Regions from separate parts of the Pseudomonas sp. C2.3V genome, predicted to be linked through region 2. Evidence: predicted binding sites of a transcription regulator. Region 2 holds the regulator's gene; each other region holds the start of a gene.

Region 1 (3,278 bases), 310 kb from region 2:
GGCGGTAATGCCGTCGCCTACCAATGGATACCAGTCAAGATCGTCCAGGGCGATTAGTCCAACCGATTCAAACGTTCTGTAACCTAATTCCCTGAGGCCTTTTGTCACAGCGAGCGCGGCAATGCCGTTCGCCGCCATGATGGCTTTGGGACCATGATTGGTATCGGAGAGAAAATGCGCGAGCTGCTCAAGTAGCGCAGCGCTGAAACCGGCGGAGGAGCTGACGCGCCCTCGCACACCCGCGCGGGGCGACAGGTAGTGAATGAAGGTTCGGGCGCGCTCTTCTCGTGAACTGGTTCCGTCCAGATCTTCGGTCACCATGAGCAGGTCGCGGTAGCCCCGCTCAAGCAAATGCTCAAGACCCAACCGAATGGCCTGTGTGTTATCCAGCCCAACGAGATCAGCATCCAGACCATCCAGCTTGCGATCAAGCAATACCATGGGCAGTTCTCGATGCAGTTGCTGAAGCTCTCGGGGATGGTGACCCAGCGTGTTGACGATCAAGCCTTCCACGTTATAGGACTGAAGCGCATTCAGGTGGCGCTCTTCCTGGAGGTCATCTCGATCAGTGTTACATACGATGAGAGAATAGCCATGCCGACGGCAGGCCGTCTCGACGCCATGCATGACGGCAACGGAATAGGGATTGAGCATGTCGGCTACCAGCATACCGATAAGCCGGCTGCGGCCGCGCTTGAGACCTCGCGCCATTTGATTAGGCTGAAAGCCAAGCTTTTCGATCGCCCGTTCGATGCGCAAGGCCAGCGCATCCGATAATAGCTGCCGATCCCCGCTGATGTAGCGAGAAACGCTCGCCTTGGAAACGCCTGCTTCCTGAGCGACCTGATTGATAGTGGCACGCGGCGGACGCATGCTTTGAAGAGGCATATCCAATGGGCCTGCTCCCTAATATTGTGGAGTTCTTGTCTATGGAACGACAGGCTTTGAAACCGGTTTCAGAAAACCATTTGTCCTTTGGCTTGGCAAGAGTACGCCTGGCTTGAACCGACGAGCGGCAGTCCTCATATAGAAAGCTCATAACCTTGTACAATAAAGGTTTCGCCTCGCCATCTTCTCAGGGCCACACAATGACTATCGATGAGTTATCAGCTGAGCTGGGCAAACGGTTATCGGCATTGAAGGCACAGGTCGTAACTGCCGAGTCCTGCACCGGCGGCGGTATTGCCGAAGCCATTACCCGCGTAGCGGGCAGCTCTGCCTGGTTCGAAGCGGGATTTGTGACGTATTCCAATGCTCAGAAGACGGCCCAGCTGGATGTGCCGGATCACTTGTTCATGGAGGTGGGCGCTGTCAGTCAGGCGGTTGTCGAGGCCATGGTACGTGGAGCGCAGGCACGCAGCGGGGCCCGGTTCGCTGTTGCGGTCAGTGGTATCGCAGGCCCGGGTGGCGGCTCCCTGGAAAAGCCTGTGGGAACGGTCTGGCTGGCGTGGGGAAACGGCTCTGACATCTACAGCGAGAAACGTCTTTTTCCTGGCGACAGAGCTGCTGTCAGGGCTCAAACCGTTGTGGCTGCACTGGAAGGATTATTGCGAATTTCGACATGAGAAAATCGCATCGAAAGGTAGCCAGCGAGCCCTACTTATGCTTTAATACTGTTCACATATACAGTGCTTTCCACGGCCGTCTGGCCTACCTTCTTGCGAGAGGATTTTAATGGACGACAACAAAAAGCGCGCCCTGGCCGCGGCCCTGGGTCAAATTGAGCGTCAGTTTGGCAAAGGCGCAGTCATGCGCATGGGTGATCATGAGCGTCAGGCAATTCCGGCCATTTCCACCGGTTCGCTCGGCCTCGATATCGCCCTGGGGATCGGCGGTCTGCCCAAGGGCCGTATCGTAGAAATCTACGGTCCGGAATCGTCGGGTAAAACTACGCTGACTCTGTCCGTCATTGCTGAGGCGCAAAAGCAGGGCGCAACCTGTGCCTTCGTTGACGCAGAGCATGCGCTGGATCCGGATTATGCCAGCAAGCTGGGCGTCAATGTTGACGACCTGCTGGTTTCCCAGCCGGATACCGGTGAACAGGCGCTGGAAATCACCGACATGCTGGTGCGCTCCAATGCTGTAGACGTGATCATCGTCGACTCCGTAGCTGCCCTGGTGCCCAAGGCGGAAATCGAAGGCGAAATGGGTGACATGCACGTAGGTCTGCAGGCGCGTCTGATGTCTCAGGCGCTGCGCAAGATCACCGGCAATATCAAGACCGCCAACTGCCTGGTTATTTTCATCAACCAGATCCGTATGAAGATCGGGGTGATGTTTGGCAACCCGGAAACTACAACTGGCGGTAACGCGTTGAAGTTCTACTCCTCGGTCCGTCTGGATATCCGCCGTACCGGTGCGGTGAAGGAAGGGGACGAGGTGGTAGGTAGCGAGACCCGCGTTAAAGTCGTCAAGAACAAGGTGTCTCCACCATTCCGTCAGGCTGAATTCCAGATCCTGTACGGCAAGGGCATCTACCGTAACGGTGAGATTATTGACCTGGGCGTACAGCTGGGTCTGGTTGAAAAGTCAGGTGCCTGGTATAGCTACCAAGGAACCAAGATTGGCCAGGGTAAGGCTAACGCGGCCAAGTTCCTGGAAGAGAACCTTGAAGTACGTAATGCGCTCGACAAGAGCATTCGCGAAAAGCTTCTAAGCCAGGCCCCCGTTAAAGGGGCGGCCACTGAAGAAGCCGAAGCGGGCGCTGACGCTGACTTCTAAGGTTCTGCCTGATAAAAGCCCTCGCTGTGCGAGGGCTTTTTTATTTCAGCCTGATAATTTTACGGGGCGTTTGAATGCCTATTGAACTCGATACCCCAGCGGCTGTTCGCTTGGCAGCCATGGATCTACTGGCCCGCCGAGAGCATGGCCGACAAGAGCTGGTTCGCAAGTTGCGTAAGCGGGGGGCACCGGATGAACTGATCAACGCAGCCCTGGATCGCCTGGCCGAAGAGGGGCTGCTGAGCGAGACACGTTATCTGGGTAGCTATATCGCAAGTCGTGCCCGGGCGGGTTATGGACCTGTTCGTATCCGTGAGGAATTGGCCCAGCGCGGTCTTGCCCGTGCTGATATCGAACAGGCGTTATCGGAGTGTGAGGAAGACTGGTCAGCTCATTTACGTGATGTCTGGCAACGCAAATTCAAAGGCAAGCGCCCCGCTGACGCTAAGGAACGCGCACAGCAGGGACGTTTCTTGAGCTACCGCGGTTTCTCCATCGACAGCGTCAGCCGATTGCTGCGTGGCGCGCCAGATGACTGATAGGTCGGGCCCGGCTAA
Region 2 (3,278 bases):
CATGAGATCTATACTCGTACCAACCAGAAGTTGTACTTCGCCGGTTTAAGCCTTGAATCGTGGCGCAGGGCGGAGCACGAGCAGAGCATGAATGCCCAGGGGCAGATTCAGGCCGAGCGAGAGGCGACGTTGTTTCATTTGTATGGTGCTGTTTTGGGGTTGTGTCATGAAGTGGCAGGTTATTACCGCCTGCCTAACGCCCAGGCTGCCTCAATCGATCAGTTTTTAAATCCACAAGCTTTGAAAGATTCGCCAAGTCCTGAGTTGGCTGAATTGTTTGAGTTGGCAAGTCATCAGCAAACATGGCTGGCTCAATTGCTGGATGGGTTCTCCGCATTGCAAAAACCACCGCAGCCTATCAAGCAAGCTAAGGTTGATCCTGGTCTGCCGCTGATTGAGTCGGTTACGCTTGATGAAGAGAAGAGGCTGCTGAGCCATACTGAGCTCGAGGCCTGGAGAAAAAACATCAAGGAGTTGGCGCTGCGCTTTCGTGGTTCATTGACCGAATGGTGAGGCACAGACGCCAAAAATGTGTAGATCTTCTTGATTGAAGAGCTGTCTTGCAACATTTTAGTCTTTATTGCATTACGTTAATCGATAGAGCCTAGGGAAGGGCAGGTGCGACTGCTACAATGCCAGCGCCTGCTGGAGATGCACATATGTCTACGTCTTATCTTGAAATTGTCGAACTGGCTGATGGCCGTATCGTTCTTCGCCGTGCCGATGGTGAAGAGGCACTGGTGACATTGGAGTTTTCTTCCGATGCAAAGGATTTTCTGCATGGCCAGCAAGTTGAAGTGGCTAAAGCCATGTTCAATTTGGGTGTGCAGATGGCGGGGCGTCTAGCCGAAGGGGATATGATAGAACGCGAAGATACTCCCCGCGTTCTTCATTGATCAGCCCAAGCGAATGTTAAGGCTTTGGGCGTTGCCTGTCTGAGCGGCCAAAGCCAGCTTTTTCTTCTCGGAAGTCTTCATGCCGTGGAGCCAGCTCACCACGGTATGGCTTCTTCCTGAACGTAAGGCTTCACAAGCAAGCTCTAGTGTCTGCATGCTCTGACGCGGTTGCAGCAGCAGGATTCTATTTAGATTCAAATCCCTTGAGCGCAGCCACTTTGTCGTTAGCAGCGTCGGAGGTGCTATCAGTGTCAGCCACCGGGGATCCTGTTCGTCACTCAACTCCCGCAGCATGGGTGCTAGCAAATGCAGGCAATGGTCTTGAGCGCCGTTTAGAGTCACTTCACTAAAGCAATCAGGCAAAGTCGCCGCCTGAATAGGTCCAGCCAAAAAAGGATTGAGCGACGGTTGAACCAGTGCGTCGTGAAACAACGGCAACTGTCCATGATCCGGCGGCAATAAAGATTGCACTGAACACCTCCTTATAGATACGTTGACTCGTTAACGCCTGATGACACCTACGCTCAGGCCTTCGATTACTAGATCCTGCTTATTGAGGTCCACCTCAATAGGCTGGAAATCAGGGTTTTCAGCAATCAGCCAAACCTTGTTGCCCTCACGTTTGAACCGCTTGACCGTAACTTCTTCTCCGACACGAGCAACCACGACTTGCCCGTTGCGCGCCTCACGAGTGACGTGAACCGCCAGAAGGTCACCATCAAGAATACCAATGTTCTTCATGCTCATGCCTTCTACCTTGAGAAGGTAATCCGCACGTGGTTGGAAGAAGTCAGGGTTAATATTGCAATTTTCTTCCACGTGCTGCTGGGCCAGGATTGGCGCGCCTGCAGCGACACGACCGATGACAGGGAGCTCACTGTCAGAAGGTTTCTGTGTTTCCAGTCCAGGAATGCGGATTCCGCGAGAGGCACCAGGCGTCATTTCAATAGCGCCTTTACGTGCAAGCGCCTTGAGGTGCTCCTCTGCCGCATTCGGGGATTTGAAGCCAAGCTCCTGAGCGATTTCCGCACGGGTGGGCGGGAATCCATTTTCTTCAAGGCAGCGCTTGATGAAGCTCAGGATTTCAGACTGTCTCGGAGTTAGTTTTAGCATGATAGGTGTCTGGCTTTATATACAGTTCCTGGGATTATATACAGTATTGGTTTGAGGGCAACCGACTTTTTATCAGCCAAATGCCATTACGGCACTTAGCTATCCCAGGCATTGACTCAGGAATGTTTTAAACATATGTTTAAAACATTTTATGATCAGGTAGTTAAGCGATGGCTCAATCTGAAACGGTCGAGCGGATATTGGATGCCGCTGAACAACTTTTTGCTGAGCGTGGCTTTGCTGAAACATCGCTCCGCCTGATAACCAGCAAGGCGAATGTAAACCTTGCAGCAGTGAATTATCACTTCGGCTCGAAGAAATCCCTTATCCAGGCGGTATTCTCTCGTTTTCTGGACCCTTATTGCGCGTGTTTGGAAAATGAGTTGGACCGACGGTACGGCAAGTCCGGGACCAAGGCAGACCTTGAGGAGCTTCTTTATCTGCTGGTAGATCAGGCGTTAGCCATCAAACCGCGTCACGGTAATGATCTTTCCATTTTCATGCGGCTTTTAGGGCTGGCATTCAGTGAGAGCCAGGGGCATCTGAAGAAATACCTCGAAGAGGCATACGGACGCGTTTTTCGTCGCTACATGGAGCTGGTTGCCATGGCTGCGCCTGCCATTCCTCCGCTGGAGCTGTTCTGGCGCGCTCACTTCATGATAGGGGTGGCTGCATTCAGCATGTCAGGTATCAAGGCTTTGAAGGCCATGGCTGATAATGATTTTGGTGTACATACGTCAACGGAGCAGGTATTGCGTTTGATGGTGCCTTTCATGGCCAGTGGCATGCTGGCGGAGAGTGCAATGACGGATCAGGCTCTGGCATCTGCGCAATTCAAGCCCCGCAAGCCTGTCAGTCAGGATGCTCAGCGCTTCTGAGTGAGGATATGCCAGCGCTTTCAGCAAAGGCATTACTGACACATTGATTGAAACGAGTTGAAAGGGCACCATGCCTCACTTGTTTTCTGTGCCTCAGGAATGCCTATGCAAGGCTCATTAATGGTGGACATTGGCGGCACATGGCTGACCGCTGAAGACCGACATCTCCTGCGCCAGCCCGAAGTGGGTGGGCTCATTCTTTTTGCTCGCAATATCGAGCATCCTCGCCAAGTGCGTGAGCTATGTGAAGCCATACGCGCCGAGCGGCCGGAGTTGCTATTGGCTGTCGACCAGGAGGGCGGCCGCGTCCAGCGACTTCGACAGGGCTTTGTACGTCTGCCTGCCATGCGGCGATTTGCCGATCATCCAGAGGCCGACCGCCTTGCCGAGG
Region 3 (3,278 bases), 1.0 Mb from region 2:
GGCCATGCTGTGTTTGAGCTGGCAGATACGGGACATCACGATCACATGGTGTGTGTAGACTCAGGCGAGGTCATCGAGTTCACAGATGCCTCAATCGAAAAGCGTCAGCGTGAGATTGTTGAAGAGCACGGCTATGAGCTGGTCGATCACAATCTTGTGCTGTACGTCAAAAAAAGAAAATAAGCCTTGCTGCGCAATAAAAAACAGCGGCCTTTGCCGCTGTTTTTGTTTCGTCTTAACGCTGTTATTTCGCTGTAACCATCTTTTTGGCATGCGCAAGGGATTCGCGCGTCAGGTCGATGCCCCCTAGCATGCGGGCCACTTCCTCAATGCGGCGCTGTTTGTCGAGTATCGCAACCGCCGTCCGTGTTTCACTGACGCCACGCTCCTTGTGAACAAAGAGGTGGTGATGTCCCTGAGCCGCTACTTGTGGCAGGTGAGTAACGGTTAAAACCTGTCCATCTTCGCCGAGGCGTCGTAGTAATTGACCTACAATTTCAGCGGTAGGCCCGCCGATCCCTACATCCACTTCGTCGAATACAAGCGTAGGGACGCGTGACGTCTGGGCTGTGATGACCTGAATGGCCAAGCTGATACGAGACAGCTCGCCTCCTGACGCTACCTTGGCCAGAGTTTTCAACGGCTGACCAGGGTTTGCGCTTACGCGAAACTCCACCGTTTCTTGACCGTAAGGTTGCAGGTCGTCTGAGGGTTCAGGCTGTAGCGTAATAGAGAAACGACCACCAGGCATGCCGAGGCGCTGCATCTCTGTCTCTACGGCTGCCGCCAACTCGGGCGCACGGGTTTGTCGCCGTTCGCTCAGTTCATTGGCCTTTTCTTGATAATGACGTGCATACGCTGCCAGCTCTTCCTGGAGGCGCTCAACCGCTGCATCATCAGCATTAAGCGACTCGAGCTCACTCTGAAGCTGTGTCTGCAAGTGAACAAGTTCTTCGGGCTGTACGCGATGTTTACGCGCCATGGTGTAGATGGCATCCAGGCGCTCCTGTACTACCTGTTGGCGCTCTGGATCGGCCTCGAAGTTATCGATAAAGCGGTTGAGTTCGGACACGGCTTCTTCGATCTGTATCTGCGCCGAACCAATCAGGTTTGTCGCTTCCTCCAGCGGTTTGGGCGCATGACTGAATCCGCCCAGGCGGTGAGTGCTTGTGTTCAGGGCCGACAGGACGTTGCCGCCTTCACCCTCACTGCATAGGTCGATGACCTGACGACAGGCAACAAGAAGCTGCTCTGCGCTGGCTAGTGTCTTCTGCTCCTGTTCAAGTGCTTCGATTTCCCCTTCGCTCAAAGCGAGATTTGCCAGCTCTTCAAGCTGGTAACTCAGCAACTGATAGCGAGCTCGTTGTTCTTCACTGCTACTCGACAGTCGCTCAAGGGTTTGCTTGGTCTGGCGCCACCGCTGTGAAGCCAGCTGTACCTGGCGTGCCAGCTCTTTTGCCTCGGCAAATTCATCCAGCAAGCGGCGATGGGTATCCGTTTTCAGCAGTGACTGATGTTCATGCTGGCTATGGATGTCGATGAGCAGGCTGCCCAATGCCTTAAGGTCCCCTTGAGGGCAGGGCGACCCGTTGATGTAGGCCCGCGAGCGACCTTCGGCTGTAATAACACGGCGCAAAATACACAACCCATCATTATCAAGGTCTCGCTCGGCCAGCCAGCTTTGCGCCTCGGGGATGCGTTTCAGATCAAAGGTGGCCAGGATGTCCGCCTTGTCAGCGCCAGGGCGTACTACGCCGCTATCTGCCCTGTCGCCCATGGTAAGGCCGAGCGCATCGAGCATGATCGATTTGCCGGCGCCCGTTTCGCCGGTAATCACTGTCATGCCACGCTCAAGTTCAAGATCGAGATGTTCAACAATCGCGTAATTACGGACGGACAGATGCACCAACATGTGGGTGGGCTCCGAAATCTGTTGATCTGGTTATTTATTCAGTGGTGTTCATTTATACAGTTTTTCTTTTCGTTCTGGCAATAAGCTCAACCCTTGAAGCTTTAAATGCCGGCCCCATATAGCGGGCAGAACCGCAGGCTTTGCAGCGCTTTATATGGTGCCTCGCCTGCCAACTGATTCGACAGGAGGACGACATGGCTGACGAACAAAATCCAGATATTCAAAAGCCTGAAACCAATCAAGACGCCCAGGCTTCTCAGGGAGATGACCTGGCTGCTCGCGTAGCGTCATTGGAAGAGCAGCTAGCGGCTGCACAAGATCAGATGCTGCGTAGCGCAGCTGAGTTGCAGAACGTCCGTCGCCGCGCTGAGCAGGATGTCGAGAAAGCGCACAAGTTTGCCTTGGAAAAGTTCGCGGGCGACCTATTGGCTGTGATCGATAGCCTTGAGCGTGGTCTTGAGATGTCGGATGCCAACAACGAGGCGCTGCGCCCTATGCGTGAAGGCATGGAGCTGACGCTCAAGGTTTTCCAGGACACGCTCAAGCGTTACCAGGTAGAGGTTATTGATCCGCATGGTGCGCCCTTTAATCCAGAGCATCACCAGGCTATGGCAATGGAGGAAAGTGCCAATGTCGAGCCGGGCAGTGTGCTGAAAGTTTTCCAGAAGGGCTATTCCATCAATGGGCGCCTGTTGCGTCCGGCCATGGTGGTTGTCAGCAAGGCGCCTTCGAGTCAGCAGCCGACAATTAACGAAAAGGCTTGAAATAATCTGCTCGATCCCCATTTGGTGAAACAACCGAGCAAAAAAGATCCGCAGACGGATCGCACGGAATCAAGATTTCTGGAGAGTGAACATGGGTAAGATCATTGGTATCGACCTGGGGACGACCAACTCCTGCGTGGCCATCCTCGAAAACGGCAATGTAAAGGTGCTTGAGAACGCTGAAGGCGCTCGCACCACGCCGTCCATTATTGCCTACACCAACGATGGCGAAACACTGGTAGGTCAGCCTGCTAAGCGTCAGGCGGTGACTAACCCGCAAAACACGCTGTACGCCGTCAAGCGTCTGATCGGCCGCCGCTTCGAAGAGAATGTGGTACAGAAAGATATCCAGATGGTGCCTTACAGCATCGTCAAGGCAGACAATGGTGATGCGTGGGTAGAAGTGAAGGGCCAGAAGATGGCTCCTCCGCAGATTTCTGCCGAAGTGCTGAAGAAGATGAAGAAAACCGCCGAGGATTACCTGGGCGAGACAGTAAGCGAAGCGGTAATTACCGTTCCGGCCTACTTCAATGATAGCCAGCGTCAGGCTACCAAGGATGCCGGTCGTATCGCAGGCTTGGATGTTAAGCGAATCATCAACG

The links. The regulator LexA, encoded in region 2, represses DNA repair genes until DNA is damaged. The targets are predictions, from matches to a motif close to CTGTNTNNNNANACAG.
Region 1: the regulator LexA is predicted to act here: its motif matches at 1,614-1,629, upstream of recA (recombinase RecA).
Region 3: the regulator LexA is predicted to act here: its motif matches at 1,957-1,972, upstream of recN (DNA repair protein RecN).

What each region holds. Positions count from the first base shown of each region.
Region 1 is NZ_JBZUBN010000001.1:1,142,484-1,145,761, forward strand. It holds gene AC4LF3_RS05400 (LacI family DNA-binding transcriptional regulator) at 1-888, opposite strand, end outside; gene AC4LF3_RS05405 (CinA family protein) at 1,089-1,565, shown strand; gene recA (recombinase RecA) at 1,675-2,721, shown strand; gene recX (recombination regulator RecX) at 2,796-3,260, shown strand.
Region 2 is NZ_JBZUBN010000001.1:1,452,012-1,455,289, forward strand. It holds gene AC4LF3_RS06815 (DUF6586 family protein) at 1-513, shown strand, start outside; gene AC4LF3_RS06820 (hypothetical protein) at 660-896, shown strand; gene sulA (SOS-induced cell division inhibitor SulA) at 897-1,367, opposite strand; gene lexA (transcriptional repressor LexA) at 1,398-2,009, opposite strand; gene AC4LF3_RS06835 (TetR/AcrR family transcriptional regulator) at 2,180-2,887, shown strand; gene nagZ (beta-N-acetylhexosaminidase) at 2,993-3,278, shown strand, end outside.
Region 3 is NZ_JBZUBN010000001.1:438,242-441,519, forward strand. It holds gene fur (ferric iron uptake transcriptional regulator) at 1-183, shown strand, start outside; gene recN (DNA repair protein RecN) at 245-1,912, opposite strand; gene grpE (nucleotide exchange factor GrpE) at 2,107-2,676, shown strand; gene dnaK (molecular chaperone DnaK) at 2,768-3,278, shown strand, end outside.